4 regions of the Bradyrhizobium sp. BRP56 genome follow, and region 4 is predicted to be linked to each of the others. Evidence: predicted binding sites of a transcription regulator. Region 4 holds the regulator's gene; each other region holds the start of a gene.

Region 1 (7,843 bases), on a different contig from region 4:
CGCTGCCGAAGGGCTTTGAGCGCTCGAAATGGGGCGCCGACATCATTGCCGCCGTGCAGCGCGGGCTCGCCCGCGACCAGGCCATGCTGCCCAAGCTGGAAAAGCCGAGAAACAATTCCAACGGCGCGGCGACCGTCGAGCTGTTGAAGGTGCTGCTGCGCATGACCTCGGAGCGCCACGGCGTCGCCAGCAAGGTGATCGCCACCGTCGACGACCTCGAGCAGATCGCGGCCAGCGATCAGGCCGAGGTCGGCGCCCTGCACGGCTGGCGCCGCGAACTGTTCGGCGAGGCCGCGCTCAAGCTCAAGCACGGCCAGCTCGCGCTGGCGATCGACAAGGGCCGCGTGGTGCGGGTGGACCGGGGTTAGCGCGTCCGCCTGATGCGCGCCAGGTTCCACCGGCAGTCGGCCAGTGGCCGAACGCGTTGCCCCGGAGTTCGACCGGCACAGGCTGAGGTTGCGTCACGCAAGACCACCGCGCTTGCTAAGGCGCAATTTTCGTGTTGCAATCCGTTCACAATCGGATTTGCGGCCGTTCGACTGTGCGTTTCGCGACGTTGATATCCAAGGCTTCGATGTACAGGGCCTCGAGAGGCGAAACTTCGGACTTGAAGACTTTGGATCTGACGACCCGGGAAGTGAACAGACAGCGCAAAGTCCGCTTGTGGCGTGGCACGTGGAAAACGTGGCCGCGTCTTTTTTATGTCTAAACTGGGAGAGAGACGATGCCGAAGGGTACCGTCAAATGGTTCAACCCGACCAAAGGTTACGGGTTCATCAAGCCAGCCGTCGGCGACAAGGACGTGTTCGTCCACATCTCGGCGGTCGAGCGCGCGGGCCTCAGCACATTGAACGAGAACCAGTCCGTCGAGTACGAGCTGGTCGAGAACCGCGGCAAGGCGTCGGCAGAGAACCTCAAGGTTCACTGAACGCCGCTGCCAGCGGAATTCATCCTGATGCCTCCCCCGGCCGCATCACCCCGGGGGATGTCTCCTGCAACCGCGCGCTAAGGCGCCGGCGCGATCAGGGTATGGTCGGTTGCGCCGCTGCCCAGGGTCTTGCAGAGATCGCCTTCGAGCTTGAGCCGGCCGCTTGCCAGCAGCCGCAGCGCCTCCGGATAGATGCGATGCTCGATGGTGATCACGCGCGCGGCGAGCGTCTCGGCGGTGTCGTCGTCAGCGACCGTGACCGCGCCCTGCATCACGATCGGTCCGGCGTCGGTCTCCGGGATCACGAAATGCACCGTCGCTCCGGACAGCTTGACCCCTGCACGCAACGCCTGGCCGTGCGGATCGAGACCCGGAAAGCAAGGCAGCAGCGAGGGATGGATGTTGAGCATCCGCCCGTACCAGTGCCGCGCGAACTCGGCGGTGAACAGCCGCATGAAGCCGCCGAGGCAGATCAACTCGACCTGCCTGTCGTCGAGCGCGCGCTGCAGCACGGCCTCGAAGCCGGCGCGGTCCTTGCCGAACGGCTTGCTCTCGATGACGATGGTCGCAATGCCGCTGGCGGCCGCCTTCTCGAGCCCGGCGGCATCGGCGCGGTTCGAGATCACGGCCACGATCTCGGCTGGGAAATCCGCAGCCTTCGCAGCCTCGATCAGCGCGGCCATGTTGGAGCCGCGGCCGGAGATCAGGATGGCGACGCGGCGCTTCATCGCGAGAGATCGAGATGACCGTTATAGACCACGCGATGCTCGCCTTTGGCTTCGATCACCTCGCCGAGCAACGTCACGGTCTCGCCGCCGGCGGTGAACGCCTCGGTCACGGCGTCGACCGCATCAGCCTTGACGATCGCGATCATGCCGATGCCGCAGTTGAAGGTGCGCAGCAGCTCGAGCTCGGCGATGCCGCCCTGCTCGGCCAGCCATTTGAACACCGGCAGCACCGGCAGCCGCGCCAGATCGATGCCGACGCCGAGATGCTTCGGCAGCACGCGCGGAATGTTGTCGGTGAAGCCGCCGCCGGTGATGTGGGCGAGGCCCTTCACCGCGCCGGTGTCGCGGATCGCGCGCAGGCAGGATTTCACATAGAGCCGGGTCGGCGTCAGCAGCGCGGCGCCAAGCGTCATGACCGGCGCGAACGGCGCCGGCGCGTCATAGGCAACGCCGGACTGCTCGACGATCTTGCGCACCAGCGAATAGCCGTTGGAATGCACGCCGGAGGAAGCCAGCCCGATCACGGCATCGCCGGCCGCGATATCCTTCGTCGGCAGCAAGGTGCCGCGCTCGGCCGCGCCGACCGCGAAGCCGCCGAGGTCGTAATCGCCATCCTTGTAGAGGCCGGGCATCTCGGCGGTTTCGCCGCCGATCAGCGCGCAGCCGGATTCCCGGCAGCCCTCAGCGATGCCGGCGACGATCTGCGCGGTGGCCTCCGGATGGAGCTTGCCGCAGGCGAAATAGTCGAGGAAGAACAGCGGTTCCGCGCCCTGCACGACGAGGTCGTTGACCGACATCGCGACCAGATCGATGCCGATGCCGCCATGAATGCCGGTCTCGATCGCGATCTTCAGCTTGGTGCCGACGCCATCGGTCGCGGCCACCAGGACCGGATCCTTGAAGCCGGCGGCCTTGAGGTCGAACAGCCCGCCGAAGCCGCCGATCTCGGCGTCCGCGCCAGGCCGCGCGGTGGCCCGCACCATCGGCTTGATCAGATCGACCAGTCGATTGCCGGCGTCGATATCGACACCCGAATCCGCGTAAGTGAGCCCGTTTTTGCGCTCGGTCATGCCCAATTCCAGATGATCAGGGGCTGGTTACGAGGAATTCCGCCCCCGCGCAATGGCTCGCGGCGCTGCCGCCGCGATACTATGTAGATAACACAAGGCGGCTGCGCAAAAGAGCCGGATATCGAGTAAAATCAGGCTTCTAGCCGGGAAGCGATCCAAGTTGAGCATTCCGAACATCATCACCCTCGGCCGCATCATCCTGGTGCCGGTGATCGTCTGGGCCATCGTGTCCAGCCAGATGGAGATTGCGTTCGCGATCTTCGTGATCGCCGGCGTCTCGGACGCGGTCGATGGTTTCCTCGCCAAGCGCTTCAACATGACGAGCGAGCTCGGCGCCCTGCTCGATCCGCTCGCCGACAAGGCGCTCCTGGTGTCGATCTATGTCGCGCTCGGAATCTGGGGCGCGGTGCCGCGCTGGATCGTGATTCTCGTGGTGTCACGCGACATCATGATCGTCTCCGCCGTGATTGTGTCATGGTTGTTCGACAAGCCGGTCGAGATGAAGCCGCTGATGGTGTCGAAGCTGAACACGGTGGCGCAGGTCGCGTTCGCAGCGCTGGTGCTGGCCTCGCTCGGCTTCGGCTTTCAGCCACACCCTTACGACCTGATCCTGATGGGCCTGGTCACGATCTTTACTTTGGGTTCGGTGTCCCTCTATCTCGTGGAGTGGGTGCGGCACATGAGCACGATCGAAGCTCGGTAGGCGGGATCCGGAAAAGCGGAAGCCGGTTTTCCCGCGACAAACGCGACGCGTTTGCGCATGGCTAAAATGAAGTGGTTTGGAGACTTGCGTGGCCAGTAGCGTTCAACCTCGTCAATTGGCCTTGGCCCTGCCGCACGAGGAGAAGCTGACCCGCGACGATTTCCTCGAGGGCCCTGCCAATGAGGCGGCGCTGGCGCTGATCGACGGCTGGCCGGACTGGCCGAACCGAATCATGCTGCTGGTCGGGCCTGACGGCTCCGGCAAAAGCCACCTCGCCGCGATCTGGGCCGAGACCGCCGGCGCGCGCTCGACCGCGGCGCATGCGCTGACCGCCGACACGGTGCCGACCGCGCTTGCGACCGGTGCGCTGGTGGTCGAGGATCTGAGGCCGTCGGATTTCGACGAGCGCGCGATGTTTCATCTGATGAATCTGGCGCGCCAGGACGATGCCTACGTGCTGATCACGGCGCGCGTTCCGCCGTCGGCGTTCGAGATCGAATTGCGCGACCTGCGGTCGCGGCTCCGCGCGGTGCCGACCGTGACGCTGCTGCCGCCGGACGACCAGCTGTTCCGCGGCCTGATCGTCAAGTTCTGCGCCGACCGCCAGATGAGCGTGGACGAACCGCTCGTCAGCTATCTGAGCAACCGGATCGAGCGTTCCTACGTTGCCGTCCGGCAAGCGGTCGAGCTCCTGGATACCGAGGCACTCCGGCTCGGCCGTCCGGTCACTCGGGCGCTGGCGGCGGAGCTGTTGCGCGATGCCTGATCCATCCCCGCGGCTTGACGGCGCAGGTGAGCGGAACATCAATGTCATCGAAACGTCATCGCAATATCACATGGTCTCTGCGGCTCTCGGCTAGACCGCCCTGGCCCCCTGCCCTGAATTGGACCAGCACTTGATGGACTCGGTACAAGCTACTGAAATCAAAGAAAAAGAGGCGGAATTTCCCGCCATTCCCGCAATCGCGACCAGCCCCGAGCGCTTCATTAACCGGGAGCTCTCCTGGCTGCACTTCAACCGGCGGGTGCTCGAGGAATCGGTCAATCTCGGCCATCCCGTGCTGGAGCGGGTCCGCTTCCTGTCGATTTCGGCGAATAACCTCGACGAGTTCTTTATGGTCCGTGTCGCCGGCATCAAGGCGCAGGTCCGCGAGGGCATTACCGAGCGCAGCCCGGACGGCCTGCTGCCGGCCGATCAGCTCGTGATGATCAACAAGACAGTCTCGCAGCTCGCCTCCGACCAGCAGGCGATCTGGAGCGACCTGCGGGATATCCTGGCCAAGGTCGGCATCCAGCTGGTCGACGCCCGCGACGTCACCAAGTCCGAGCGCAGCTGGATCGAGGATCACTTCCTCCACAACATCTTCCCGTTGCTGACGCCGCTGGCGATCGACCCGGCGCATCCCTTCCCGTTCATCCCGAATCTCGGCTTCACGGTGGCGCTGCAATTGTCGCGGATCTCCGACGGCAAGGCGATGAACGCGCTGATCCGCATGCCCGGCAAGATCGACCGCTTCATCCGCATCCCCTCCACCAAGGAAGGCGCGCCGGCGCGGCTGATCACGCTGGAGCAGGCTACCGGTCTCTTCATCGGCCGCCTGTTCCCCGGCTACACCGTCAAGGGCCAGGGCGCATTCCGCATCATCAGGGACTCCGAACTCGAAATCGAGGAAGAGGCCGAAGACCTCGTTCGCCTGTTCGAGACCGCGCTCAAGCGGCGCCGCCGCGGGTCGGTGATCCGGCTCGAGATCGAGGCCACGATGCCAGAGGAGCTGCGCATCTTCGTGCAGCACGCCCTGTCGGCAGCAGACGACGAAGTGATCCTGGTCGACGGAGTGCTGGCGATGAACGAGCTGTCGCAGCTCACCCGCCTCAATCGCCCCGACCTCGAATTCCCGCCCTATGTGCCGCGCCACCCCGAGCGGGTGCGCGATCATGGCGGCGATATCTTCGCCGCCATTCGCCAGAAGGACCTCGTGGTCCATCACCCCTACGAATCCTTCGACGTCGTGGTGCAGTTCCTGCAGCAGGCAGCACGCGATCCCGACGTGGTCGCGATCAAGCAGACGCTCTATCGCACCTCGAACAACTCGCCGATCGTGCGGGCGCTGGCGGAAGCCGCCGAAGCCGGCAAGTCGGTGACCGCGCTGATCGAGCTGAAGGCGCGCTTCGACGAGGAAGCCAACATCCGCTGGGCCCGCGACCTCGAACGCGCCGGCGTGCAGGTGGTCTACGGCTTCATCGAATTGAAGACGCATGCCAAGCTGTCGATGGTGGTGCGCCGCGAGGGCGGCAATCTCACGACCTATGTGCACACCGGCACCGGCAACTATCACCCGGTCACCGCGCGCATCTACACCGACCTCTCCTACTTCACTTCGGATCCGATCATCGGCCGCGACGTCGCGCGGGTCTTCAACTACATCACCGGCTATGCCGAGCCGAGCGACATCGAGAAGATGGCGGTGTCGCCGCTGACGCTGCGCAAGCGGATCATCGAGCACATCCACGGCGAGATCGCCCACGTCAAGCACGGCCGGCCCGGCGCGGTCTGGATGAAGATGAATGCGCTGGTCGATCCCGATATCATCGACGCGCTGTACGAGGCCTCGCAGGCCGGCGTCTCGGTCGAGCTCGTGGTGCGCGGCATCTGCTGCCTGCGGCCGGGGCTGCCGGGACTGTCGGAGAACATCCGCGTCAAATCGGTGATCGGCCGGTTCCTGGAACACGGCCGAATCTATTGCTTCGGCATGGGTCAGGGCCTGCCGAGCACAAAAGCTGCTGTGTATATCTCGTCCGCCGACATGATGCCGCGGAACCTCGACCGTCGCGTCGAGGTTCTCTGTCCGCTGCAAAATCCCACGGTGCATCAGCAGGTTCTCGAACAGATCATGGTCGCGAACCTGAAGGACACCGAGCAAAGCTGGCAATTGTTGCCGGATGGGTCGTCAACGCGTATGAAGGCCGCGAAAGGCGAAGAGCCCTTCAATCTGCATGACTACTTCATGACAAATCCGAGTCTGTCCGGCCGTGGTAAGTCTCTCAAGGAATCTTCACCGCGCCGTCTCACGCGTCGCAACGAGCGTCAGCAGCCATCGTCTTAAGGGGGCCTTACGGTGAAGCGGCCGCGGAAGCGCGCTTCCAGCGTCGCTGTCATCGATATCGGCTCGAACTCGGTTCGTCTCGTGGTCTACGAGGCGATGGCGCGCAGCCTCATCACCATCTTCAACGAGAAGGCGCTGTGCGGGCTCGGACGCGAGGTGCAGAGCACCGGCCTGCTCGCAACCGATGCCGTCAACAAGGCGCTCACCGCGCTGCGCCGTTTTCGTGCGCTGTGCAAGATCCAGCAAGTCGGCCGCGTCTACGCGATCGCGACCGCGGCCTGCCGCGACGCCAAGAACGGTCCGGACTTCATCGCCAAGGCCGAGCGCATCTGCGGCGCCAAGATCGAGATCCTCACCGGACCGCGTGAAGCGAAGCTGTCCGCGCTCGGCGTCGTCTCGGGCGTGCACAATCCGAACGGCATCGTCGGTGATCTCGGCGGCGGCTCGCTCGAATTGATTGACGTCAAGGGCAGCCGCGTGCGCAGCGGCGTGACGCTGCCGCTCGGCAGCCTCGCGCTGCAGGACCTCTCCAACAAATCGCTCAAGCGCGCCGAACGCATCGTCAAGAACGAGCTGCTCGGCGTCGCCCAGCTCAAGACCGGGCGCGGCCGTACCTTCTATGCGGTCGGTGGCACCTGGCGTGCGCTGGCGCGCATTCACATCATCCAGAGCGGCTACCCGCTCAAGGTGATGCACGGCTATTCGATCCCGGCGGCCGACGCACTCGACTTCGCGCAGCGGCTGCGACGGCTGGCGGCCACCAACATGCTGGCCAATATCGAGTCGGTCGCCGATGCGCGGCGGCCGCTCTTGGCCTACGCCGCGCTCGTGCTCGAATACATCATCCGCGTGGCCCAGCCGAAGACCATCGTGTTCTCGACCTTCGGCGTACGCGAGGGCCTGCTCTACGAGATGCTGCCGCAGGCCGAACGCGCCAAGGACGGACTGCTCTGCGCCGCGCAGAATCTCAACGAATTGCTGTCGCGCTCGGCCCGCCACGCCCAGGAGCTGACGGCGTGGACCGACCGGCTGGTGCGCGTCGTCAGGCTGCGCGAGACCGAGGAAGACCGCAGGCTGCGGCACGTCGCCTGCCTGCTCTCCGACATCGGCTGGCGGGTGCATCCCGATCATCGCGGCGAGGAAACCCTCAGCCTGATCATGAACGGCAATTTCGGCTCGATCACGCATCAGGGCCGCGCCTTCGTCGCGCTCTCGGTGTTCTATCGCTACGCCGGGCTCAGCGAGGAAAACGAGCCGCCGCCGCAGATCCGCGCGCTGGTGACGCCGGCGATGGACGAGCGCGCCCGCGT
Region 2 (7,843 bases), on a different contig from region 4:
CGCACGACCCGTGCTGATCTACATCCATGGCGGGGGCTTCGTCGCGGGCAACAAGCGCGCGCCCGGCAGCCCGTTCTACGACAACATCATGCTGTGGGCGGTCAAGAACGGCTTCGTCGGCGTCAATGCCACCTATCGCCTGGCGCCGGCCTTTCCGTGGCCGGCAGGCCCGGAGGACATCGGTGCGATCGTGCAGTGGGTTGCGGAAAACATCGCCTCCCGCGGCGGCGAGCCCAGGCGCATCTTCCTGATGGGCCAATCGGCCGGCGCGATCCATGTCGCGAGCTATGTCTCCCATGGCGAATTTCACAAGGTGAAGGGCGGCGGCCTCGCCGGCGCGATCATGGTGTCGGGCATCTATGATCTGACGGCCTCGCCGGCCGGTGACGCCGAGCTCGCCTATTACGGCTCCGACCCCTCGCGCTATGCCGAACGCTCCTCGCTGCAAGGGCTGGTCGCGAGCCCGATCCCGTTCCTGATCACCGCAGCCGAGCTCGATCCGCCGCGCTTCGTCGAGCAGTTCGAGCTCATGAAGCAGGCCAGCTGCAAGCGGCCGAGCGGCTGCGCCCGCAGCTTCATGCTGCCGCAGCACAGCCACATGTCGGAGGTCTATGCGATCAACACGCCGGACACGCGGCTGACGGACGAGATCCTGGAGTTCGTGAAGAGCGTCAAGTGACACGCCAGCGCAATATGAGGTTATGGGCCGTTGCAGCGGGCGCTGGCAAAATATCGAGAACAACCCCATGCAAAGGAGCCGGCGGCGATCGGCGTGGCACCAAGCAACTTGACACGTCGGGCAAATCAGGAATATATTTCTAATATTCCGAAGTTACGCAAGTATTCCTCGCCCGAAGGTGTTGCATATGGCATTGGCGAGCCTCCGCAACCGACGCTTCCACGCCGCAGGTGGAAACGGGAACGCGCGCTATTCGCGGCCGCGGCCCAATCTCGTCTTGCCCTAGCTCCCGCCCCGTTCCTTGCGCAGCCGCTGCCAGTAATCCAGCCGCTTGCGGATCTCGCGTTCGAAGCCGCGGTCGGGCGGATCGTAGAAGGTCTGGCGGCCCAGCGCTTCCGGGAAATAGTCCTGGCCGGAGAATGCGTCCGGCATGTCGTGATCATATTGATAGCCGGAGCCGTAGCCCTCCGACTTCATCAGCTTGGTCGGCGAATTCAGAATGTGCTTGGGCGGCAGCAGCGAGCCGCCCTGCTTCGCAGTCTGCATCGCCGCGCCGAATGCGGTGTAGACCGCGTTCGATTTCGGTGCGGTGGCGAGATAGACCACGGCCTGTGCGATCGCGAGCTCACCCTCCGGCGAGCCGAGGAAATCGTAAGCATCCTTGGCGGCGTTGCACACCGCCAGCGCCTGCGGATCGGCAAGGCCGATATCCTCGACCGCCATGCGCACCACGCGCCGCGCCAGGAACAGCGGGTCCTCGCCGGCATCGAGCATGCGTGCGAGATAATACAGCGCCGCATCCGGATCGGAGCCGCGCACTGACTTGTGCAGCGCCGAGATCAGGTTGTAATGGCCGTCGGCCGATTTGTCGTAGATCGGCGCGCGGCGCTGCAGGATGGCCTGCAACTGCTCGGCGTTGAACACCTCGCCCTTGCGGGCGGCGCGCCAGACCTCTTCGGCCAATGTCAGCGAGGCGCGGCCGTCGCCATCGGCCATCCGCACTAGCACGGCGCGGGCTTCGGCATCGAGCGGCAGCTGCTTGCCCTCGATCTTCTCGGCATTGGCGAACAGTTTCTCGATCGCCGCCGTATCGAGCGAGTGAAACACCAGCACGCGGGCGCGCGACAAAAGCGCCGCGTTGAGCTCGAAGGACGGGTTCTCCGTGGTGGCGCCGACCAGCACCACCGTGCCGTCCTCCATCACGGGCAGGAAGGAATCCTGCTGCGCGCGGTTGAAACGATGCACCTCGTCGACGAACAGCAGCGTGCCCTTGCCGGTCTCGCGACGGGCACGCGCAGCATCGAACGCCTTCTTGAGATCGGCGACGCCGGAGAACACCGCGGAGATCTGCTCGAAATGCAGCTCGGTGGCGTCGGCCAGAAGCCGCGCCACGGTAGTCTTGCCGGTGCCGGGCGGTCCCCAGAACACCAGCGAGCCCAGCGTGCGCGTCTCCAGCATCCGCGTCAGCGCGCCGTCGGGGCCGAGGATGTGATCCTGGCCGACGACATCGGCCAGCGTGCGCGGGCGCAGCCGGTCCGGCAGAGGGTGTGGGGCGTCCTGCTCCATCCCCGCCGCGGCGAACAGGTTGCCGGCCTCTCGCGGTTGCTTGGGGCTCATCCGCCGAGCGTCACGTTGATCTGCTGGCCGCCGCGCACCAGCGTGATGCGCCAGACCCGCGTCCCCGTCTTCGATGCCTTCTCGAGGTCGCTGGTCCGCACGATCTTCTCGTTATTGACCGCGAGGATGATGTCGCCCTTCTGGAAGCCGACATTGGCCGCGGTGCCGTCACCGGCGAGATCAGTCACCACCACGCCCTCGGCACCGGCGTCGAGATGCAGTTCGTCGGCCAGCGCCGGCGAGATGTTGGCGACCCTCGCGCCCTGGAACGGCGAGCGCGCGGTCAGCACGATCTCGTCGCGGTTGGTGTCGGGCGCGGTCTCCAGCGGTATGGTGAGCTTCACCGGCTTGCCGGCGCGCTGCACCTCGATCTCCGCGTTGCCGCCGAGCGGACGGGTCGCGAAGCGGTAGTCGAACGCGTTGGGATCGTCGATCGGCGTGCCGTCGATCCCGACGATCAGGTCGGAGAGCTTCAAGCCCGCCTTCGCCGCCGGGCTGTTCGGCGCGACGTTGGCGACCAGCGCGCCAGACGGCAGCTTCAGCCCGAGCGTCTCGGCAATCTCCGGCGTCACCGCCTGCAGCCGCGCGCCGAGCCATGGCCGCTTCACATTCTTGCCGCCGCTCTTGGCGGAGGCCACCACGACGCGCACCATGTTGGCGGGGATCGCAAAGCCGATGCCCTGCGAACCGCCGGAGCGCGAGAAGATCGCAGTGTTGATGCCGGCGAGCCGGCCGGTCATGTCGACCAGCGCGCCGCCGGAATTGCCGGGATTGATCGCGGCGTCGGTCTGAATGAAGAATTGATAATCCGTGATCCCGACTTGAGTGCGCGCTAGGGCCGAGATGATGCCGTGCGTCACGGTCTGGCCGACGCCGAACGGATTGCCGATCGCGAGCACGACGTCACCGACCTGCAGCTGGTCGGAATTGGCGAAGTCGAGGGTCGCGAACTTCTCCTTGTTGGTGTCCTTCAGGCGCAGCACCGCGAGGTCGGTACGGCTGTCCTTCAGCACGATCTCGGCCTCGTATTCGCGCTTGTCGGCGAGCGAGACCTTCACCTGATCGGCGCCCTCGATCACGTGATTGTTTGTGACCACGAGGCCAGAGCCATCGACCATCACGCCGGAGCCGAGCGAGCGCTGCATCTGCTCGGGCTGCTGTCCCGGCACGCCGAAGAACCGGCGAAAAATCGGGTCATCCAGAAATGGATTGCGGTTCTGCACGGTCTTGGCGGCGTAGACATTGACCACCGCCGGCTGCACCCGCTGCACGATCGGCGCATAGGACAATTGCAGCTCGGCCTGCGAGGACGGCACGCGGCGGTCCTGGGCCGCGACTGCGGAAAGATTCCCCATGAAGGCCAACGTGCACAGAGCGGATACGGCAGCAAAGCGGACAGGTCGGAGCATTCTCACCTCTCGTGGAAACGCCGGAATATAGGCGTGTTCGCCGGGCAATTGAAGGGCGCCCGGCCGGATAACTGGCCCCCCGCCGTACCGGTGCACAACCCGCGGCGGCCGCGTTGAAGCGCGCCGCCAAGCTTCTATGATGGCTGTCATCTCACTGCGCCGCTCCGCTTGTTGCCTGCGGACCACAAGCGGAACTGCGATGCCCGGAAGCACTGTCGTGCGTCAGTCACGATACGCTCCTAGGACCGTTCAGTGAGTGAGTGGGGAATTCAAACACAACAGGGGTGCACAATGGGTGCAACAAAAGTCAGTGCAATCGCCATAGGCCTGGCAGGGGCGCTTGCCGCCTCGCCGGCCTATTCGCAATCGGCCGGAGGCGGCAGCGATGCGGAGATCGCGCTGCTGAAGCAGCAGCTGAAGATGCTCGAGCAGAAGCTCGACAAACTGCAGAAGCAGACCAACGCCAATACCGCAAGCGCAGCCAGCGCAAACGCCAATGCGAAGGCGGCGGATGCCAAGGCCGCGCGGGTGGCGACCGCCAACGCCGCGATCCCGGTGAAGGGCCCGGTCGCGCCGTCCGGCGTCGTGGTGACGATGCCGAACAACCGGCCGACGATCTGCACCGCCGACGAACAGAACTGCGTTGCGATCACGAGCCGCGTGCACTGGGATGTCGGCGGCTATGACTATCGTCCGAACACCGCAGGCACCTCGCCGCAGAAGCTCGACAGCGGCGAGAACGTCCGCCGCGCACGCATCGGCATCGTCGGCAAATTCTTCGGCGACTGGAATTACTCGCTGATCTACGATTTCGGCGGCTCGTCCGACGGCTTCGGCGGCGCGGCGCCGGGATCGCTACCCGGCGGCGGCACCTCGGGCATCGAGAATGCGTATCTGAGCTACACCGGCTTCAAGCCGTTCGGCGGCAAGATGGCGATCGAAGGCGGCATCATGGACGTGCCGTGGACACTCGACGAAGCGACCAGCTCCAACGACATCCTGTTCATGGAGCGCGCCTCGGTCGGCATCATCGCACAGAACATCGCCGCCGGTGACTTCCGTTCGGCCGCCGGCACCCGCTGGTGGAACGACCAGTTCTGGATCGGCGGCTATGTCACCGGACCGACGTCGGGCGCCATCCACTCCGCGTCCTCCGCCTCGCCGGCCGGCACGTCCGAGCAGTATGGCAGCGTCATCCGCGTCGCCGGCAATCCGATCAGCGGCAAGAACTATTCGGTGCACATTGGCGCCGATGCGGAATGGCTGGTGCAGCCGCCGCGCAACCAGCTCACGCAGGCGCAGACGCTCACGCTCAGCGACCGGCCCGAGCTGCGCATCGATCCGACGACGCTGATCTCGACCGGTGCGATCGCCAATGTCTCCGGCGCGCAGGTCTACGGCGTCGAGGCGGCAGCGACCTATGGCCCGTTCATCGCGCAGGGCGAATATTACTGGTTCAATGTCGATCGCTCCGCGAACACCGGACTGCCGCCGTTCGGCGCGCCGAGCCTGAAGTTCGACGGCGGTTACGCGCAGGTCGGCTACGTGCTGACCGGCGAGAACCACGCCTACAATCCGGCAACGGCCTCCTATAGCGGGATCAAGCCGCATGATCCGTTCTCGCTCGCCGGCGGCGGCTGGGGCGCCTGGGAAATCGCCGGCCGCGTCAGCACGATGGACCTCAACGATCAGATCGCGCAGGCGGTCGGCATCGCGGGCGGCCGGCAGACCGTCTACACCGCTGCGCTGAACTGGTACGTCAACAACAACGTCCGCTTCATGCTGAACTACCTGCACGGCGATATCGCCAAGCAGGCCTCGGCGACCTCGGCTGCGGACGTCGGCTCGAAGTTCGACGCGGTCGCGCTGCGTACGCAGGTTGCGTTCTGAGGCGAGCTGATCTGTCGTCGACGGCAAACGGCCGAGGCATTGCTCCGGCCGTTTTTGTTGCTCTGAAATGCTTGAAATCATCGAGCCGTAGCGGCATCGAAACTGCGTTCCCTCTCCCGCTTGCGGGCAGGGCTATCGCATATGAGCTCGGTCGCTCCACAAATTCGTCATGCCCGGGCTTGTCCCGGGCATCCACGTCTTTGTTTCCAGGCGAAGAAAGACGTGGATGGCCGGGACAAGCCCGGCCATGACGGTGCGGAAGAATCGGTTCATTCCATATGCGATTGCCCTGCCGCACGCGGGGCGAGGTGAAGCGGAGCGCGTCGCGCGAACATGCTTTCAGGCCGCGCGCTTCGACTTCTTCACAATGACCTCCGGCGCCGGCGCGCAGGACAGCCGCTCCTGATGGCCCTCGCCCCAGGCTTTCAGAATATCGATCACCGGGCGCAGACTCTCGCCGAGTTCGGAAAGCGTGTATTCGACCCGTGGCGGCACCTCGGCATAGACCTTGCGGATCACGAGGCCATCGTCCTCGAGCGCGCGCAGCTGCTTGGTCAGCATGCGCTGGGTGATGCCGGGCATCCGCCGCCGCAACTCGCCGAAGCGCTGGGTGCCGGCCTGCAAATGATACAGGATCACGCCCTTCCATTTGCCGTCGATCAGGTCGAGGGCCGCCTCGACCGCGCAGCCCGGCCGGCGCGCGAAATTCTTCCGTTTCATGCAGTATTTTCCCAATAGTATACAAACAGGGACTAGTTCCCTGTTTTTACAGTACTTGCCAAATGGACGCCAGCGCGACAGTTAATCGGCAGGCAATCGCCCACACGGAGACCAGGCATGAAGGCCGTCGGATACCAAAAATCGCTGCCGATCGAGGCGGCGGATTCGCTCGTCGATTTCGAGATCGCCAAGCCCGAGCCGAAGGGGCGCGACATCCGCGTCGCGGTGAAGGCCATCTCGGCCAATCCGGTCGACTACAAGGTGCGCAAGCGCGCGGCGCCGACCGACGGCGGATACAAGATCCTCGGCTTCGACGCGGCCGGCGTGGTCGACGCGGTCGGGCCCGACGTCTCGCTCTTCAAGCCCGGCGACGAGGTGTTTTACGCGGGCTCGATCCTGCGCCAGGGCACCAATTCGGAATTTCATCTGGTCGATGAACGCATCGTCGGCAACAAGCCGGCGTCGCTGTCCTTCGCGCAGGCCGCCGCCCTGCCCCTGACCTCGATCACCGCGTGGGAGCTGCTGTTCGACCGGCTCGGCGCGGTGCCGGGCAAGAGCCTCGACCCGCGCACGCTTCTGATCACCGGCGGCGCCGGCGGTGTCGGCTCGATCCTGATCCAGCTTGCGCGCCGCCTCACCGGGCTGACCGTGGTCGCGACCGCAACGCGGCCGGAGTCGCAAAAGTGGTGCCGCGATCTCGGCGCCCATGCGGTGATCGATCACTCGCAGCCGATGAAGGAGCAGATCGAGAGCTTGAGGCTGCCGCCGGTCGGCCTCGTCGCCAGCCTCACCTTCACCGACCAGCACTACAAGTCGATCGCCGACTTCATCGCGCCGCAGGGCAAGTTCGGCCTGATCGACGATCCGCCGGAATTCAACGTCGCCGCGTTCAAGGGCAAGGCGGTGTCGGTGCACTGGGAATCGATGTTCACGCGCTCGTCGTTCCAGACGCCCGACATGATCGCGCAGTATCATCTGCTCAACGATGTCGCCGACCTGATCGACAAGGGCGTGCTGCGCACCACGCTCGACCAGACCTTCGGTACCATCAACGCCGCCAACCTCAAGCGCGCTCACGCTTTGCTGGAAAGCGGCAAGTCACGCGGCAAGATCGTGCTGGAAGGCTGGTAAGGCTCCTCACGTCCGCTTCCTCATGCCCGGGGAAACATCCCGGGCATGATATCCCCACAGGCCCGCCGCGGCTTTTGCCAAAGCCACGGCATCGCCTGTATGATTTGCGCAACGATCACCCCGTCCTCAATCCGGCCGCGCAGGACGCAGCTGGAGCGGTGGTGACGCCCACGGGGATGGGAGGAAACCGATGAATTTGCTCACGGCCGATCCGTCGCGGATCGATCCGGAGTGGATGACGCGGGCGCTGCGCGAAGCCGGTGTGATCGACCAGGTCAGGGTCGTCGATCTCGCCTGCAAGCCGGTCGGCAATGGCCTCGTCGGCGACAGCTATCGATTTCGTCTGACCTATGACGGTGACGAGCCGAACGCTCCCTTGAGCGTCGTCGGCAAATTC
Region 3 (7,843 bases), on a different contig from region 4:
GATCTGCTCTGCAAGCTGCAGGCCGATGCCGCCGGCGCCGACGATGCCGATGATGGTGGCCGAACGGGTGTTCGACTCGATGAAGTAGAGCACCTGCCCGGCGATCACGGGCAGCACCTGCGACAGCAGGCCGAAGCGGATTTCGTGCAGCGCGTTGCCGCCGGAGGCGCGGATGCCCTCGACCTGCTTGCGATCCGCGGCCTCGATCGCCTCCGAGAACAGCTTTCCAAACGCGCCGAAGTCCGACACCATGATCGCGAGCACGCCGGCGAACGGGCCGAGGCCGACGACGTTGATCCAGACCAGCGCCCAGATCAGCGTATCGACGCCGCGGATCGAATCGAGGAAGCGGCGCACCGGAAAGCGGATCAGGTTCGAGGGGATGATGTTGCGCGCCGCCAGCAGGCTGACCGGCAGCGCCAACAGCGCGGCAAGCGTGGTGCCGAGCACCGCGATCGACAGCGTCTCGCCGAGCGCCTGCATGTAGAGCGGGAACGACGAGCCCGGATTCGGCGGGAGCATCAGCATGGTGATCCAGCCGAGCTGGCCGAGGCCCGCGATCAGCCTGGACGGCGAGAAATCGAGATCGACCAGTCCGAACACGAAGATCGCGAGCGCCGCCGCGATCATGGCCGGCATCGCCAACCGTGCCGATGCGGGACGTTCGAAGACGTTGGGGTACTTCGCGCGCAGTTCCGTGGTGTTCGGCCTCGGCATCTGGCTCATCGACGGGTCTCCTTGCCGAACAGCCGGCCGCGCAGCCAGCCGGTCGAGATGTCGATGATGAAGACGGTGACGATGATGGTGATGAGGATGGCGCTGACGTCGGAATAGTAGAACTTGCGGATCGCGACCACCAGCTCCTGGCCGATGCCGCCGGCGCCGACGAAGCCCATCACCGACGCCTCGCGGACGTTGATCTCGAAGCGCAGCAGCGCATAGCTGGCATAGCCGGCCGAGACCTGCGGCAGCACGGCAAAGCGCATGCAGGACAGCCAGCTCGCGCCGGTGGAGCGGATGCCCTCGACCGGCTTCATGTCGGCATTCTCGACGATCTCGGCAAACAGCTTGCCGAGCGCCCCGGTGGTGTGGATCGCGATCGCCAGCACGCCGGCCATCGGCCCGAGGCCGAACGCGATCACGAAGATCAGCGCGAACACGATGCCGGGGACGGTGCGCGCGAATTCCAGCAGGCGGCGGATCGTGAAACGTACCCATGGGCCCGGCGACGTATTCTGGGCCGCGAAGAAATTGAGCGCGAAGGCGAGCACCGCACCCGTCAACGTGCCGACATAGCTGATCAGGATCGTCTCGCCGAGCATCTTCAGCCACTTATGCCAACCCCAGAACCATTCGGCGGGATCGGTCCAGATCCGCGCGCCGGAATCCAGCGTCAGGATGCGATCGAAATAGCTGACGAAATTGCCGAAATAGGTGAACAGCGTGCGCAGGTTCACTTCCGCGCCGAACGCCGCGATCACCAGCACCGCACAGAATGCCGCCGTTGCCAGCGCGGCCTTCAACCGCTTGCGTGCGACGGACTTGCGGTAGGCGTCCTCCAGCGTCGCCAGCTGCTGCGCTGGAAGAATGGATACGGCGGTCGCCATCGACGCGTGCCAGTCCGGTTCGGAGTTGAGTGGGGAGAAAGGGCCGGGCTATACGCCCGGCCCTCGTGACGTCAGGCGTGCGATCAGCTCGCCTTCTTGCGCAAACCGTCGACGAACTTGATCAGCTCGATGGTGCCGTCCCAATCCTTGGTGGTGGCGGGATGGAAGCCCTTCTTCTGACCGTCGGACAGACGGTCGAAGGCGGCCTTGTCCTTGGTCGGGGCGTCGAAGAAGGCCTTTGCGATCGCAGCCTTCAGGCCCTCCGGAAGATCGGTGTTGTACGCATAGGGGCCGTTGATGATCAGCGCCGACTTGTGGATGATGCGGAAATCATCCTTCTTCATCGCCGAGCCGTCGGCATTCTTCAGCATGCCCTTGGTCAGCATCTGGGCGAGCGTGGAATCGTCCTCGTTGGTCCACTGGTTGGCGGCCACATCAACAGTTCCCTGCGACAGCGCCAGGACGGCGTTCTCGTGGCTGCCGGTGAACACGACCTTGCCGAAATAGCCTTCGGCATTCGCAATGCCCATCTTGTTGAGTTCGAAGCGCGGCACGTTGTTGCCGGATGTCGAGTTCGGATCGACCAGGCCGAGATTCTTGCCTTTCAGGTCCTCGACGGTCTTGTAGGGGCTCGACGCCTTGACGAAGAACACCGAGTAATAGCCGGTCGAACCGTCGGCGTTCATATCGTTGGCGAACGCGTCGGTCTTGACGCCGGTCAGGCGCGCGCGAGAGAACGAGGCCGAGCCGTAGCTGGCGATCTGGATGTTGCCGGCGCGCTGGCCTTCGATGACGGCCGCGTAGTCGTTGGCGATGCGCAGTGTGACCTTCACGCCGAGCTCCTTCGACAGATACGCCACGAACGGCGTCCAGCGCTCGGTGACGCCGGAGGCGTTCTCGGCCGGCACCACCGCGAAGGTGAGCTCCGGGTATTTTGCCTTCCAGTCCTGCGCGGAGGCCGAACCGGCAAATGCCAGCGCGGCGGCGCCGGCCAGAATGATGCGACGAGTGAACATGACTACCCCTCTTTGTTGTAGTTGCACCTGTTGGCCGGGCAAAATGCCCGGCCCCCCAGATTGAAAAATGCGCGACGCTCAGGCCGCGGCTGCGGTGCCGAGTGCCGGCGCAGTTGTACCGTCGGGCGCGGGCAGCGGTGCTGCGCCGATGACGTCATTGGCCTCGAGGTCATAGAGCTCGCGGGCGATATGGTCGGTGAGCGCCGCGGGAGCGCCATCGAACACCACGCGACCCGCGGCCATGCCGACCAGGCGATCGCAATAGGTCCGCGCCAGGTCGAGCGAGTGCAGATTGCAAAGCACCGTGATGCCGAAATGCTTGTTGATGCGCAGCAGCGCGTCCATCACGATCTTGGTGTTGCGCGGATCGAGCGAGGCGATCGGCTCGTCGGCGAGAATGATGTCGGGCTCCTGCACCAGCGCGCGCGCGATCGCGACGCGCTGCTGCTGGCCGCCGGAGAGCTGGTCGGCGCGCTGTGCCGCCAGCTGGGCGATGTCGAATTGCTCGAGCGCCGACAGCGCGAGCGCCCTGTCCTGCTCCGGCCAGACCTGCGCCAGCGAGCGCCATGACGGAATCTGGGCCAGCCGGCCCATCAGCACGTTGGTCAGCACGTCAAGGCGGCCGACCAGATTGAACTGCTGAAAGATCATCGCCGAGCGCGCGCGCCACCGCCGCAGTTCCTTGCCGCGCAGCGCGGTGACGTCGGTGCCTTCGAACAGGATACGGCCGGAGGTCGGATCGGCGAGACGGTTGATCATCCGCAACAGCGTCGACTTGCCGGCACCGGAGCGGCCGATCACGCCGACAAAGCTGCCCGGCGCGATCGAAAAGGACGCGTTGTCGACTGCGGCTTTCGTGCCGAAACGGCACGTCAAACCTTCCACCACCAGCATGTAATGCTCCAACCGCGCCTCGTTGGGCCATCGCTATCCCCGGCGTTTTACAGTTATGTGACGACAGCGCTGCGGTGCGGCGATCGTCCACACCCGTCCCTTGTCGCTCCCTTGCCGTCATCGCAACGTCATGATGTTGTCATCAAGCATCCCGATGACGAGCGCGCATCCCCCGGAAGCCCAAGATTCTTGAAGATTTGCGGAGGCCCTGATGGCCGGAAAAACACTCTCGGTTGTGCCGACCGTCGACCCGACCGCGTCAGTCCGTGAGAGCAAGCTCGGCAAATATACCGAGGTCGGCGCGCGCACGATCCTGCTTGAAGTCAGCATGGATGACTATTCCTACGTCGTGAACGACAGCCAGATCACCTACACCTCGATCGGCAAGTTTTGCTCGATCGCGGCGATGACCCGCATCAACCCCGGCAACCACCCGATGCATCGCGCGACTCAAGCGCACTTCACCTACCGCGCCAGCGCGTATTTCCCTGGAGAGAGCGACGACACCGACTTCTTCAACTGGCGACGTGCGCATCACGTGCATATCGGCCATGACGTCTGGATCGGTCATGGTGCGATCCTGTTACCAGGACGGAACATCGGAACCGGCGCCGTCGTCGCCGCCGGCGCGATCGTGACCAAGGACGTTCCCGCCTACACCATCGTGGCCGGTAATCCGGCGCGGCCGGTGAAGCGGCGCTTCTCCGAGACGATCGCCGACCGCCTCGCCGCGCTCGCATGGTGGGATTGGGATCACGAAACACTTCGTCGTGTCCTGCCCGACTTTCGCAAGCTCGCGGTCGAGGAATTCCTCGACAAGCATGAGGCCGAGGCCGTATCCCAATCACGGAACAAACAACGGAGCGCCGCATCGTGACGGACATTATTTTCATCGAGGGCGGGCGCACGCTGGTTGACGGCGCCCTGGTCGAGACCTCGCTGCGGACCTCAGGTCGCGACATCGGCGCGCTCGACGCCGAGCAGGGTCGCGCCGCGCTTCACATCGATGCCAGTGGCCTCCTGGTGCTGCCCGGCATCATCGACCTGCATGGCGATGCATTCGAGCGGCAGATGATGCCGCGCCCCGGCGTCGACTTCCCGACCGACGTGGCGCTGATCGACAGCGACCGGCAGGCGATCGCCAACGGCATCACCACCGTGTTCCATGGCACGACCTGGTCGTGGGAGCCCGGCCTGCGCAGCGCCGAGAATGCGCGCAAGCTGCTCGACGCGATCGAGGCGCTGCGGCCGCAGCTCGCCGCCGACACCCGCTTCCATCTGCGCCACGAGACCCACAATCTCGAGGCCGAGGCCGAGATCATTCAATGGCTCAGTGAAGGCCGCATCGACCTTTTCGCCTTCAACGACCACAGCAACGTCAAGCCGAAGAAGCGCAACCAGCTGGCCGAGCGCACCGGGCTCTCCGTCGAGGCCGTCAACGACATGCTCGACCGGATCGTGGCGCGCCGCCCCGAGGTGCCGGCCTCGATCGCGCGACTGGCCGCTGCCGCGCGCGCGGCCGATATCCGCATGCTCTCGCACGACGACAACAGCCCGGCGATGCGCCAGGAGTTTCGCGCGCTGGGCGCCACGATCGCCGAATTCCCTGTCAATGAGGAGACCGCGCGCGATGCCGCTGGGGCGGGCGACTTCATCGTGTTCGGCGCGCCCAATGTGGTGCGCGGCGGCAGCCACACCGGCTGGACCAAGGCATCCGACATGATTGCACAGGGCCTCTGCTCGGTGCTGGCGTCGGACTATTACTATCCGGCGCAGCTGCTTGCGGCGTTTCGCCTCGTCGCCGACAGCATCCTGCCGCTCGCCAAAGCCTGGGACCTGATCTCGTCGGCGCCGGCCCGAGCGGCCGGGCTCGCCGACCGCGGCGTGCTCGCCGCGGGCCGCCGTGCCGACATCATCGTCGTCGACGAAAAGGCGCCGTTGCGGCCGCGCATCGTCGCCGTGATCTCAGCCGGACGGCTGGTGCATCTGGCGGACGCGAGCTGCCTCGTTCATTCGCGCGCACCGCGCAAGACGGTTGCGGCGGCGTAGCCCAGTCCTATGACCAGCACTCCGCGCTACGCGATCTATTATGCGCCGTCGCCCGACAGCGCCCTGCACCGCTTCGGTTCGACGCTGCTCGGCTACGATGCGGTGTCGGGCGACGACCTGCCGTTTCCCGATGGCGTCGCGTCCGACTGGCGCGAGGTGACCGAAGATCCGCGCAAGTATGGATTCCACGCCACGCTGAAAGCGCCCACCGCGCTCGCCGACGGTCGGAGCGAGGCCGAGCTTCTCGATGCCTGTGCCGCCTTCGCCGGCCGCGCGCGGCGCATTCCGGTGATCGAACCGGTGGTCGATGCGATCAGCGGCTTCATCGCGGTGATCCCGGCCAGCCGCTCGGACGACCTGCAGCAGCTTGCCGCCGATTGCGTCACCGAATTCGACGCGTTCCGCGCGCCGCTGACGCCGGAAGATCGCGCGCGCCGCAGGCCAGAGAAACTCACCGCGCGGCAGTGCGACTATCTCGACCGCTGGGGCTATCCCTACGTCATGGAGGAGTTCCGCTTCCACATGACGCTGACAGGGCGGCTGAGCGACGAGCGGCGCGGCCCGATCGTGGCGCAGCTGCGCATACGGTTCGCGGCGGTCGACCTCACGCGGCTCGCAATCGACCGCATCGCGCTGTTCAAGCAGACCGACAGCGCATCGCGCTTCCGCATCATCGGCAGCTGGCCATTGCGCGGCGACCAATAGCGACGCCTCCCTCCTGAGAGAATGTGGCGCTTTGCGCCGCCGTCATTGCGAGGAGCGATAGCGACGAAGCAATCCATCGTTCCGCACATGCGGTGCGATGGATTGCTTCGCTCCGCTCGCAATGACGGGCACCATGAAGCGCTCGTGACACGAGTAGGCTAGTTCGGCTTCAAGAGCTCGGCCAGCAGCCACTTCTTGAATTTCTGCAGCGCGCGACTGCGCTGCGCGCCCGGCGGATGAACCAGCCAATAGCTGCCGGTGACGTGGCCGCCCGGCAGGAGCCGGCGGATCGTGCCGCGCCGCTCGCTTTCGGCGATGAAGGGTTCGAGCGCGAGCGCGACGCCGGCACCGCGTTCGGCGGCCTGCAGCGCGGCTACGAAGCTGTCGACAGAGATCGCGCGCGTGGCAGCCGGCACGGGTTCGCCGGCATGCCTGAACCAAAGCGGCCAGGCTGCGGGGAATGTCGTCACATGGATCAACGCAGCGCGGCCGAGGTCGGCGGCACTGCGCAGCTTCAATCGCCGCGCTAATGCCGGCGCACCGACCGGAACGGTCCTCACCTCCATCAAGCGATGCGCGACGACGCCTTCCGGCTTGTCGGGCCCGAAGCTGATGCCGGCATCGAATGTCTCGGCGTCGAAATCGACATTGCGGTTCGAGGTCTCGATCGCAAGATCGAGCTCGGAATGCCGTGTGAGGAACGAGGATAGCCGCGGGATTAGCCAAGCCGACGCGAACTGCGGCAGCACCTTGAGCCGTAGCCGGCGCTGGCCGGCCGCCTCGACCGCCGATTCCGCCTGCGCCAGCAGTGCAAACGCACGACCGGTCGCGGCGGCCAGCTTCTCACCGGCAGGAGTCGGCCGAACCACGCGATGGGCACGGTGAAACAGCGCGACGCCGAGATGGATTTCGAGATTGCGAATGCGATGGCTGATCGCCGAGGCGCTGACATTCAGCACGCCCGCGGCCTCCTTGAAGCTGCCGAGCCTGACTGCGACATCGAACGCCTGCAATGCCAGCAGATGAGCCGGCCGAAGGCTCGATGCAGCGAGGTCGTCCCTGCCTTGCGACGGTGGCCGGCGCCCCGGCCTCGGGTTGTTCCTGCTCATGGGACCGATCCTAGCGGCCGCCCGCCGTCGATGTCGCGCAGAAAAATGCATTCGGATGAATGTCATTCATCCGAGTGCGGCTCGTTTCGCTTGTCGCCTGAGGCGCAATACGAAATCCTGCCGCTCGAAGCAGACCGGCGGCAAGCCCGGCCAACAGAGCGGGAGGACAGCAATGAAGGCACAGCTCGCGGACGAAGCCTCCATCGTCGACCGCATCCTCAGGCATATCGATGCGAAATCGACCGATCTCAGCGACGGCGTCTGGCACGAACCCGTCGCGCATTATCTGTCGCAGGTTCGCTTCGCCGCCGAGATCGAACATGTGTTCCGCCGCACGCTGACGCCGTTCTGCCCGTCGGCCGCGCTCGCCGAGATCGGCGCCTATGTCGCGCGCGACGCGGCGCTGACGCCTGTTGTCGCGATCCGCGGCGCGGACGGCGTCGCGCGCGCCTTCCGCAATGCA
Region 4 (7,843 bases):
GCAGCACGTTGTGGCGGTGCTCACCCTCCTTGTCGCCCATCGACACCCAGGTGTCGGTGACGACGCAGTCGGCGCCGCGCACGGCGGCTTCCGGATCGGTGCCGAGCATGATCGGCGCGCCGGTCGCCTTGATCCAGTCGCGCATCGGCTTTTTCGGCGAGAGCTCCGGCGGGGTCGCGACATTGAGCTGGAACTTGAATCGCTCGGCGGCATGTGCCCAGGAGGCCAGCACGTTGTTGTCGTCGCCGGTCCAGGCCACGGTCTTGCCCTCGATCGAGCCGCGGTTTTCCTCATAGGTCATGAGGTCGGCCATCACCTGGCAGGGGTGCGAGCGCCGGGTCAGGCCGTTGATGACGGGAACGGTGGCGTGAGCCGCGAGCTCGAGCAGCGCGTCATGATTGAGGATGCGGATCATGATCGCATCGACATAGCGCGACAACACGCGCGCGGTGTCAGCGATGGTCTCGCCGCGGCCGAGCTGCATCTCGGCGCCGGTCAGCATGATGGATTCGCCGCCGAGCTGGCGCATGCCGACGTCGAACGACACCCTTGTGCGGGTCGACGGGCGCTCGAAGATCATCGCCAGCGTCTTGCCTTCGAGCGGCTTCCTGCCCTTCTCATGCGCCTTCAGCTTCGCCTTCATGGCGGCTCCGGCGGACAGCATGTTGCGCAGCTCGCCGAGCGGCAGCTCGTTGATATCGAGGAAGTGACGGACCGGCTTGCTCATTATCCAGCCGCCTTCTTCGGCTGCGCCGCCGACAGCACAGAGCAGGCGCGCTCGAGCGCGGTGATCGACTGGTCGATCTCGGCCTCGGTCACGATCAGCGGCGCCAGGAACCGCACCACATTGTCGCCTGCGCCGACGGTGAGCAGCTTCTCGTTGCGCAGCGCTGCGATCAGGTCGCCCGACGGCACCACGGCCTTGACGCCGATCAACAGCCCCTCGCCGCGCACCTCCGACAGCACACCGGGATAGCGGTCGACGACGGAAGCGAGCTTCTGCTTGAGCAGCAGCGACATCTTCTGCACATACTCGAAGAAGCCGGGTTTCAGCATGACGTCGAGCACGGCATTGGCGGCGGCGACCGCGAGCGGATTGCCGCCGAAGGTCGAGCCGTGCGAGCCGGGCGCCATGCCGGCCGCAGCCTGGGCGGTCGCCAGCACCGCGCCGATCGGAAAACCGCCGCCGAGCGCCTTGGCCAGCGACATCACGTCCGGCGTGACGCCAGTGCGCTTGTAGGCGAACAGCTCGCCGGTGCGGCCCATGCCGGTCTGCACCTCGTCGAAGGCGAGTAGCAGGCCGTGCTCGTCGCAGAGCGCGCGCAGCGCCTTGAAGAACGCCTGCGGCGCCGAGCGCACGCCGCCCTCGCCCTGCACCGGCTCGATCAGGATGCCGGCGGTGTGCGGACCGATCGCCTTCTTCACCGCCTCGATGTCGCCATGCGGCACCTGGTCGAAGCCGTCCATCGGCGGGCCAAAGCCCTCGAGATATTTCGCCGAGCCGGTCGCCGCCAGCGTACCCAGCGTGCGGCCGTGGAAGGCGCCCTCGAAGGTGATGATGCGGTAGCGCTCGCCATGGCCCTTGGAGAAGTGATAGTGGCGGACCAGCTTGATCACGCCCTCCATCGCTTCCGCGCCGGAATTGCAGAAGAACACGAAGTCGGCAAAGCTCTGCTCGCACAGCCGTGCGGCAAGCACCTCGCCGTCCGGGCTCTTGAACAGGTTCGACATGTGCCAGAGCTTGGTCGCCTGTTCCTGCAGCGCCTTGACCAGATGCGGATGCGCGTGCCCGAGCGCGTTGACCGCGACGCCCGAGGTGAAATCGAGATAGCGGTCGCCGTTGGTTGCGATCAGCCAGGCGCCCTCGCCGCGCTCGAAGCCGAGATCGACCCTGGCGAAGACGGGGAGCAGATGCGACGTGGCAGCGTTGGTCATGGCGATCACTGACGGTTTTTAAGCCGACAATTGCCGCTGCGCCTTGACGCCAGCGCAGCAACGGCCAGCTTCGGAAAACAAAACGGCCGCCTTTGCGGGCGGCACGTGGCGGGCATTCTATGCTGCGGTCGGTAAGTGTCAATCGTCACGAAGTGGCCTTCCTGCAATGCGAAACGAGCGCAATCCGGAGCATTCCGGTGCGGTGGAAAAGCCTCATCGCGATGCTTAACTGTGTGGGAACATGTGGACGCACGGCCGCGGACTCTTGCGCCAGAGTCACGCCATATTGTAGCGTTTGGCCTGTCGGGTACGACATCTCGTGCGGCGGTACTGGACCCTCTAAGTAGCCTTTGTGTCTCGCGTAAACGTTCGGGCGCAACACCGTGCCCGGCGAGGGCTAAGGGATTCTGGCCGCAGGGATATTTGTCCAGATTGGCTCGCAGCGCCGCTCCAATGATTGGCCGGCGCTACGCGAAGGGAAGAATGCGATGACTGTATTGACCTGGTCCGACGATCGCGTCGAGCAGCTGAAGAAACTCTGGGAGTCCGGCCTGTCGGCCAGCCAGATCGCGGCGGAACTTGGCAATGTGACGCGAAACGCCGTGATCGGCAAAGTGCATCGGCTCGGCCTCTCCGGCCGCGCCAAGGCACCCTCCACGGCCGCGCCGCGGCAGCGCAAGGCTCGCCCGGCCCAGCACATGATGCGGGTGGCGCGTCCGGTCTCGCGCGGCAACACCGCGCTGGCGCATGCCTTCGAGGTCGAGATGGAGCCCGATCCGATCTCCTACGACAATGTGGTGCCGATGAGCCAGCGGCTGTCGCTGCTCGAGCTCAACGAGGCCACCTGTCACTGGCCGGTCGGCGATCCCTCGAGCCCGGAATTCTTCTTCTGCGGCGGCAAGGCGCTCGCCGGCCTGCCCTATTGCGCGCATCACTCGCGCGTCGCCTACCAGCCCGCCGCCGATCGCCGCCGGCCGTCGGCGAAACCGCAGATCAAGTGAGCACTCGGGAAAACGACGGAAGACCTGAAAAACAAATCCCCGCGAAAGCGGGGATTTTTTTTGTGGCCTCCACCGTCATTGCGAGGAGCGTTAGCGACGAAGCAATCCATCGTTCCGCGTTTGCGGTGAAATGGATTGCTTCGCTACGCTCGCAATGACGATGCTGGATGGGCCGGGGCTAAGCCAACGCCCATTACGGCTGCGGCTCGGCCTTGGCAAAGCGGTCGTCGAGCGCGTAGCCGGCGCCGCGCACGGTGCGGATCGGATCCTGCTCGCGGCCCGGATTGAGCAGCTTGCGCAGGCGGCCGATATGCACGTCGACGGTGCGCTCATCGATGTAGATGTCGCGACCCCAGACGCTGTCGAGCAGTTGCTCGCGGCTGAACACGCGGCCGGGATGCTCGAGGAAGAATTCGAGCAGGCGATACTCGGTCGGCCCGAGATCGATCGGACGGCCCGAGCGCGCCACGCGGCGCTTCTCGCGGTCGAGCTCGATGTCGCCGTAGGTCAACACGGTCGCAAGCCGCTCCGGGCTGGCGCGGCGCAACAGGCCCTTCACCCGCGCCAGCAGCTCCGGCACCGAGAACGGCTTGACGATGTAATCGTCCGCGCCGGTGGCAAGCCCGCGCACGCGCTCGCTTTCCTCGCCGCGCGCGGTCAGCATAATGATCGGAAGCTGCTTGGTCTCGGGCCGCGCCCGCAGGCGGCGGCACAGTTCGATGCCGGACAGGCCCGGCAGCATCCAGTCCAGCACCACGAGGTCGGGAACGCGCTCCTTCAGCCTTGTATCCGCATCGTCGCCGCGCCCCACCGTCTCGACATCGTAGCCTTCCGCATCGAGATTGTAGCGCAACAGCGTCGTCAGCGCTTCCTCGTCTTCGACTACCAGAATGCGTGCGCTCATCGGTCTAAGTTCTTTCTCTGTGGTGATCCGTTGCCCAGACGCAAACCGAAACGCTTACTTCCTCAAGCATAGTCCCCGCGGAAGCGAGTTGTCGCGAGGACCATCCAGTTTCACTCTTGCCGGTTCCGCGCTTGCCGATCATGCCTCAGTTGCCCGGCACCGTGGTGGCAAAAGTGGTCATGTCGCCCTTCGGGCGCTTGTCGGTGATCTGCTGGCCCTCGATCATGTAGAACACGGTCTCGGCGATATTGGTGGCGTGATCGCCGATCCGCTCGATGTTCTTGGCGCAGAACATCAGATGGATGCAGAACGAGATGTTGCGCGGATCTTCCATCATGTAGGTGAGCAGTTCGCGGAACAGCGAGGTGCAGATCGCATCGACCTCCTCGTCGCCCTTCCAGACGTTCATCGCCGCCGGCAGGTCGTGCGCGGCGTAGGCGTCGAGCACCGACTTGACCTGCGACAGTACGAGGTCGGTCATGTGCTCGAGGCCGCGGATCAACTTCAGCGGCTGGAAATCGCTCTCCAGCGCCGCGACGCGCTTGCCCATGTTCTTGGCGAGGTCGCCGATCCGCTCGAGATCGGTGGCGACGCGCATCGCGCTGACGATCTCACGCAGGTCGATCGCCATCGGCTGGCGGCGCGCGATCGTCAGCACCGCGCGCTCTTCGATGTTGCGCTGCAGATTGTCGATCTCGATGTCGGCGGCGACCACGCGCTTGCCGAGCGCGACGTCGCGACGGATCAGCGCGTCGACCGACTCGGTAATCATTCGTTCGACCAGGCCGCCCATCTCGGCGACCAGGCGGGTCAACTCCTGCAGGTCGCTGTCGAATGCCTTGGCGGTATGTTCAGAAGCCATCGCTTGTCTCCCTCAACCATGATCCCGGGGATCATGGCTTCGTGTCCTGAATTTTAGCATGACCTGATCGGAAAACCGGTTTCCACTTTTCCGGATCATGCGCCGGTCAACCGAACCGGCCGGTGATGTAGTCCTGGGTGCGCCGATCGCTCGGTGAGGTAAAGATCTTGTTGGTGTCGTCGAACTCGATCAGCTCGCCGAGATACATGAAGGCGGTCTTGTCGGAGACGCGCGCCGCCTGCTGCATGTTGTGGGTGACGATCGCGATCGTGTAGTCCTCGGAGAGCTCCTGGATCAGTTCCTCGACCTTGGCGGTCGAGATCGGGTCGAGCGCCGAGCACGGCTCGTCGAACAGGATCACCTCGGGGCGCACCGCCACGGTGCGCGCGATGCACAGGCGCTGCTGCTGGCCGCCGGAGAGCGACAGGCCGGAGGCGTTCAGCTTGTCCTTGACCTCGTTCCACAGCGCGCCGCCGCGCAGCGCCTTCTCGACCCGGTCGTCCATCTCGGACTTCGAGATCTTCTCGTAGAGGCGGATGCCGAAGGCGATGTTCTCGTAGATCGTCATCGGGAACGGCGTCGGCTTCTGGAACACCATGCCGACCCGCGCGCGCAGCAAGTTGAGGTCGAGCTTGGGGTCGAGAATGTTGGTCTGGTCCAGCATCAGCTGGCCGACCGCGCGTTGGCCCGGATACAGGTCGTACATCCGGTTGAAGATGCGCAGCAGGGTCGACTTGCCGCAGCCGGACGGGCCGATGAACGCCGTGACGCGGTTGGTGCCGAGCGTCAGGTTGATGTTCTTCAGCGCGTGGTGCTCGCCGTAATAGAAGTTGAGATTGCGCACCGTGACTTTCGGCGGCGCTTCCGGCAGCGGAACCTGCGGAATGTGGCCTGCGGCAGTCGTGGAGACGGAAAGCTCGGTCATTTTGCGGCCCTTTCGGCACCAAGGATACGCGCGCCGATATTCAACGCGAGCACGGTGAATGTGATGAGCAGCGCACCGCTCCACGCCAGCTCTTTCCAGTAGGCGTAGGGGCTCTGCACGAAGTTATTGATGGTCACCGGCAGGTTGGCCATCGTCTTGGTCAGATCCAGGCTGAAGAACTGGTTCGACAGCGCGGTGAACAGCAGCGGCGCGGTCTCGCCGGCGACGCGGGCGGTCGCCAGCAGCACGCCGGTGATCAGCCCCGATCGCGCCGCACGATAAGCGATCCGCTTGATCACCAGCGAACGCGGCAGGCCGAGCGCGGAGGCGGCCTCGCGCAGCGGATTGGGCACCAAGAGCAGCATGTCCTCGGTGGTGCGCAGCACGACCGGGATCACGATCACCGCGAGCGCAAGGCTGCCTGCGATCGCCGAGAAGCCGCGCATCGGCACCACCACCGCACCATAGATGAACAGGCCGATGATGATCGAGGGCGCGCTGAGCAGGATGTCGTTGATGAAGCGGATCACCGAGGTCAGCTTGTCGTGCTTGCCGTATTCGGCGAGGTAGGTGCCGGCGAACAGGCCAAGCGGCGCGCCGATGCCGACGCCGATCACGGTCATGATGACCGAGCCGACGATGGCGTTGAGCAGGCCGCCTTCGGTCGAGCCGGGCGGCGGCGTGTTCTGGGTGAACAGCTGCACGCTGAGGCCGGCAAGGCCGTTATAGAGCAGCGTGATCAGGATCAGCGCCAGCCAGGTGACGCCGAACAGCGCCGCGCCGACACAGAGTGCGCGGATGACGATGTCGCTGCGGCGGCGGGATTTGTAGATCGGGTTCATGGCGTTACTTCCCCGCCTTCTTTTCAAGCCGCATCAGCATCAGCCGCGCGCCGGCGAGCACAAAGAAGGTCAGCACGAACAGCAGCAGGCCGAGCAGGATCAGGCCGGACTGGTGCAGGCCGTCGCTCTCGGCGAATTCGCTGGCGATCGCCGCCGAGATCGTGGTGCCCGGCGCGAAGATCGACGACGAGATCCGGAACGAGTTGCCGATGATGAAGGTCACCGCCATGGTCTCGCCGAGGGCGCGGCCGAGCGCCAGCATGATGCCGCCGATCACGCCGACGCGGGTGTAGGGAATCACGACGCTGCGGACGACCTCCCAGGTGGTGCAGCCCATGCCGTAGGCGGCCTCTTTCAGCACCGGCGGCACGGTCTTGAACACGTCGACCGAGATCGCGGTGATGAAGGGCAGCACCATGATCGCAAGGATCAGCGCAGCGTTGAACAGGCTGAGATAGGACGGCGGGCCTGCGAACACCGCGCCCAGCACCGGGACGCCCTCGAAGATCCGGATCATGAAAGGCTGGAAGGTGTTGGCCAGGAACGGGCCGAGCACGAAGAAGCCCCACATGCCGTAGATGATCGAGGGGATGCCGGCGAGCAGCTCGATCGCGATGCCGATCGGGCGGCGCAGCATTTGCGGGCAGAGCTCGGTGAGGAACACGGCGATGCCGATGCCGACCGGAATGGCGATCAGCATCGCGATGACCGAGGTGATCAGCGTGCCGTAGATCGGGCCGAGCGCGCCGAGCACCGGCGGATCGGCCGAGGGCGCCCAGCGCTGCGTCCAGAGGAAGGCGAAGCCGTATTCCTTCATCGCCGGCCAGGCGCCGACGATCAGCGACAGGATGATGCCGCCGAGGATCAACAGAACCGAAATCGCCGAGATGCGGGTGATCCAATAGAAAGTGAGGTCACCGAGCTTGAAGGCGCTGAGGGCCTTGGCGCGATCGTAAGGTCCCGCGGCTTCCATCACATCGCTCTGAACAGCCATGTCTGCCACGCCAATCCCCTCTTTAGTATGCAAAAGCCACGCAAGCCGCTACGCCCCGAAGCGATCTTCACTGACGCATTTGGCCGGGCGTCGTCGTTCCAGCCACGCCCCTTGAGGCGCGAACCCCGGCCTCGATCCCGCGCTTGTTGCCGCGGTGATGGAGACCGGGTCTTGGTCGCTCAACCTGCGCCGCGATCGAGTCGGCACAGGTCCTGTCGCAGCGTCGGACTTAGCTCTTGATGTCCGACGACCAGGTCTTCTCGATCAGCTTGACGACCGAGTCCGGCATCGGGATGTAGTCGAGCTCTTCGGCCGCCTTGTCGCCCTTCTCGAAGGCGTACTTGAAGAACTTGAGCGCTTCCTGCGAGGCCGCCTTGTCG

What was found. Region 4 encodes PhoB, which activates phosphate uptake and scavenging genes when phosphate is short. Its sites were predicted from a motif close to TGTCATNNANCTGTCAT; they were not measured.
Region 1: a site for PhoB is predicted at 4,238-4,254, ahead of I6F38_RS03460 (RNA degradosome polyphosphate kinase). Genes of this name have one in related genera too.
Region 2: a site for PhoB is predicted at 3,919-3,935, ahead of I6F38_RS11010 (OprO/OprP family phosphate-selective porin). Genes of this name have one in related genera too.
Region 3: a site for PhoB is predicted at 3,644-3,660, ahead of phnC (phosphonate ABC transporter ATP-binding protein). Genes of this name have one in related genera too.

Annotation. Positions count from the first base shown of each region.
Region 1 covers NZ_JADYVV010000003.1:11,452-19,294, forward strand. Annotated here, with positions in the region: gene rnd (ribonuclease D) at 1-368, shown strand, start outside; gene I6F38_RS03435 (cold-shock protein) at 725-928, shown strand; gene purN (phosphoribosylglycinamide formyltransferase) at 1,006-1,656, opposite strand; gene purM (phosphoribosylformylglycinamidine cyclo-ligase) at 1,653-2,726, opposite strand; gene I6F38_RS03450 (CDP-alcohol phosphatidyltransferase family protein) at 2,887-3,429, shown strand; gene I6F38_RS03455 (DnaA/Hda family protein) at 3,518-4,195, shown strand; gene I6F38_RS03460 (RNA degradosome polyphosphate kinase) at 4,329-6,533, shown strand; gene ppx (exopolyphosphatase) at 6,546-7,843, shown strand, end outside.
Region 2 covers NZ_JADYVV010000012.1:21,484-29,326, forward strand. Annotated here, with positions in the region: gene I6F38_RS10995 (alpha/beta hydrolase) at 1-679, shown strand, start outside; gene I6F38_RS11000 (replication-associated recombination protein A) at 962-2,296, opposite strand; gene I6F38_RS11005 (DegQ family serine endoprotease) at 2,293-3,651, opposite strand; gene I6F38_RS11010 (OprO/OprP family phosphate-selective porin) at 3,997-5,595, shown strand; gene I6F38_RS11015 (helix-turn-helix domain-containing protein) at 5,935-6,315, opposite strand; gene I6F38_RS11020 (zinc-binding alcohol dehydrogenase family protein) at 6,433-7,446, shown strand; gene I6F38_RS11025 (ecdysteroid 22-kinase family protein) at 7,637-7,843, shown strand, end outside.
Region 3 covers NZ_JADYVV010000029.1:85,449-93,291, forward strand. Annotated here, with positions in the region: gene phnE (phosphonate ABC transporter, permease protein PhnE) at 1-726, opposite strand, end outside; gene phnE (phosphonate ABC transporter, permease protein PhnE) at 723-1,607, opposite strand; gene phnD (phosphonate ABC transporter substrate-binding protein) at 1,691-2,623, opposite strand; gene phnC (phosphonate ABC transporter ATP-binding protein) at 2,702-3,517, opposite strand; gene I6F38_RS21230 (chloramphenicol acetyltransferase) at 3,729-4,394, shown strand; gene I6F38_RS21235 (alpha-D-ribose 1-methylphosphonate 5-triphosphate diphosphatase) at 4,391-5,566, shown strand; gene I6F38_RS21240 (DUF1045 domain-containing protein) at 5,576-6,271, shown strand; gene I6F38_RS21245 (LysR substrate-binding domain-containing protein) at 6,430-7,380, opposite strand; gene I6F38_RS21250 (SRPBCC family protein) at 7,553-7,843, shown strand, end outside.
Region 4 covers NZ_JADYVV010000064.1:45,921-53,763, reverse strand. Annotated here, with positions in the region: gene argF (ornithine carbamoyltransferase) at 1-727, opposite strand, end outside; gene I6F38_RS33600 (aspartate aminotransferase family protein) at 727-1,935, opposite strand; gene I6F38_RS33595 (GcrA family cell cycle regulator) at 2,424-2,936, shown strand; gene phoB (phosphate regulon transcriptional regulator PhoB) at 3,130-3,840, opposite strand; gene phoU (phosphate signaling complex protein PhoU) at 3,986-4,702, opposite strand; gene pstB (phosphate ABC transporter ATP-binding protein PstB) at 4,809-5,627, opposite strand; gene pstA (phosphate ABC transporter permease PstA) at 5,624-6,469, opposite strand; gene pstC (phosphate ABC transporter permease subunit PstC) at 6,474-7,463, opposite strand; gene pstS (phosphate ABC transporter substrate-binding protein PstS) at 7,693-7,843, opposite strand, start outside.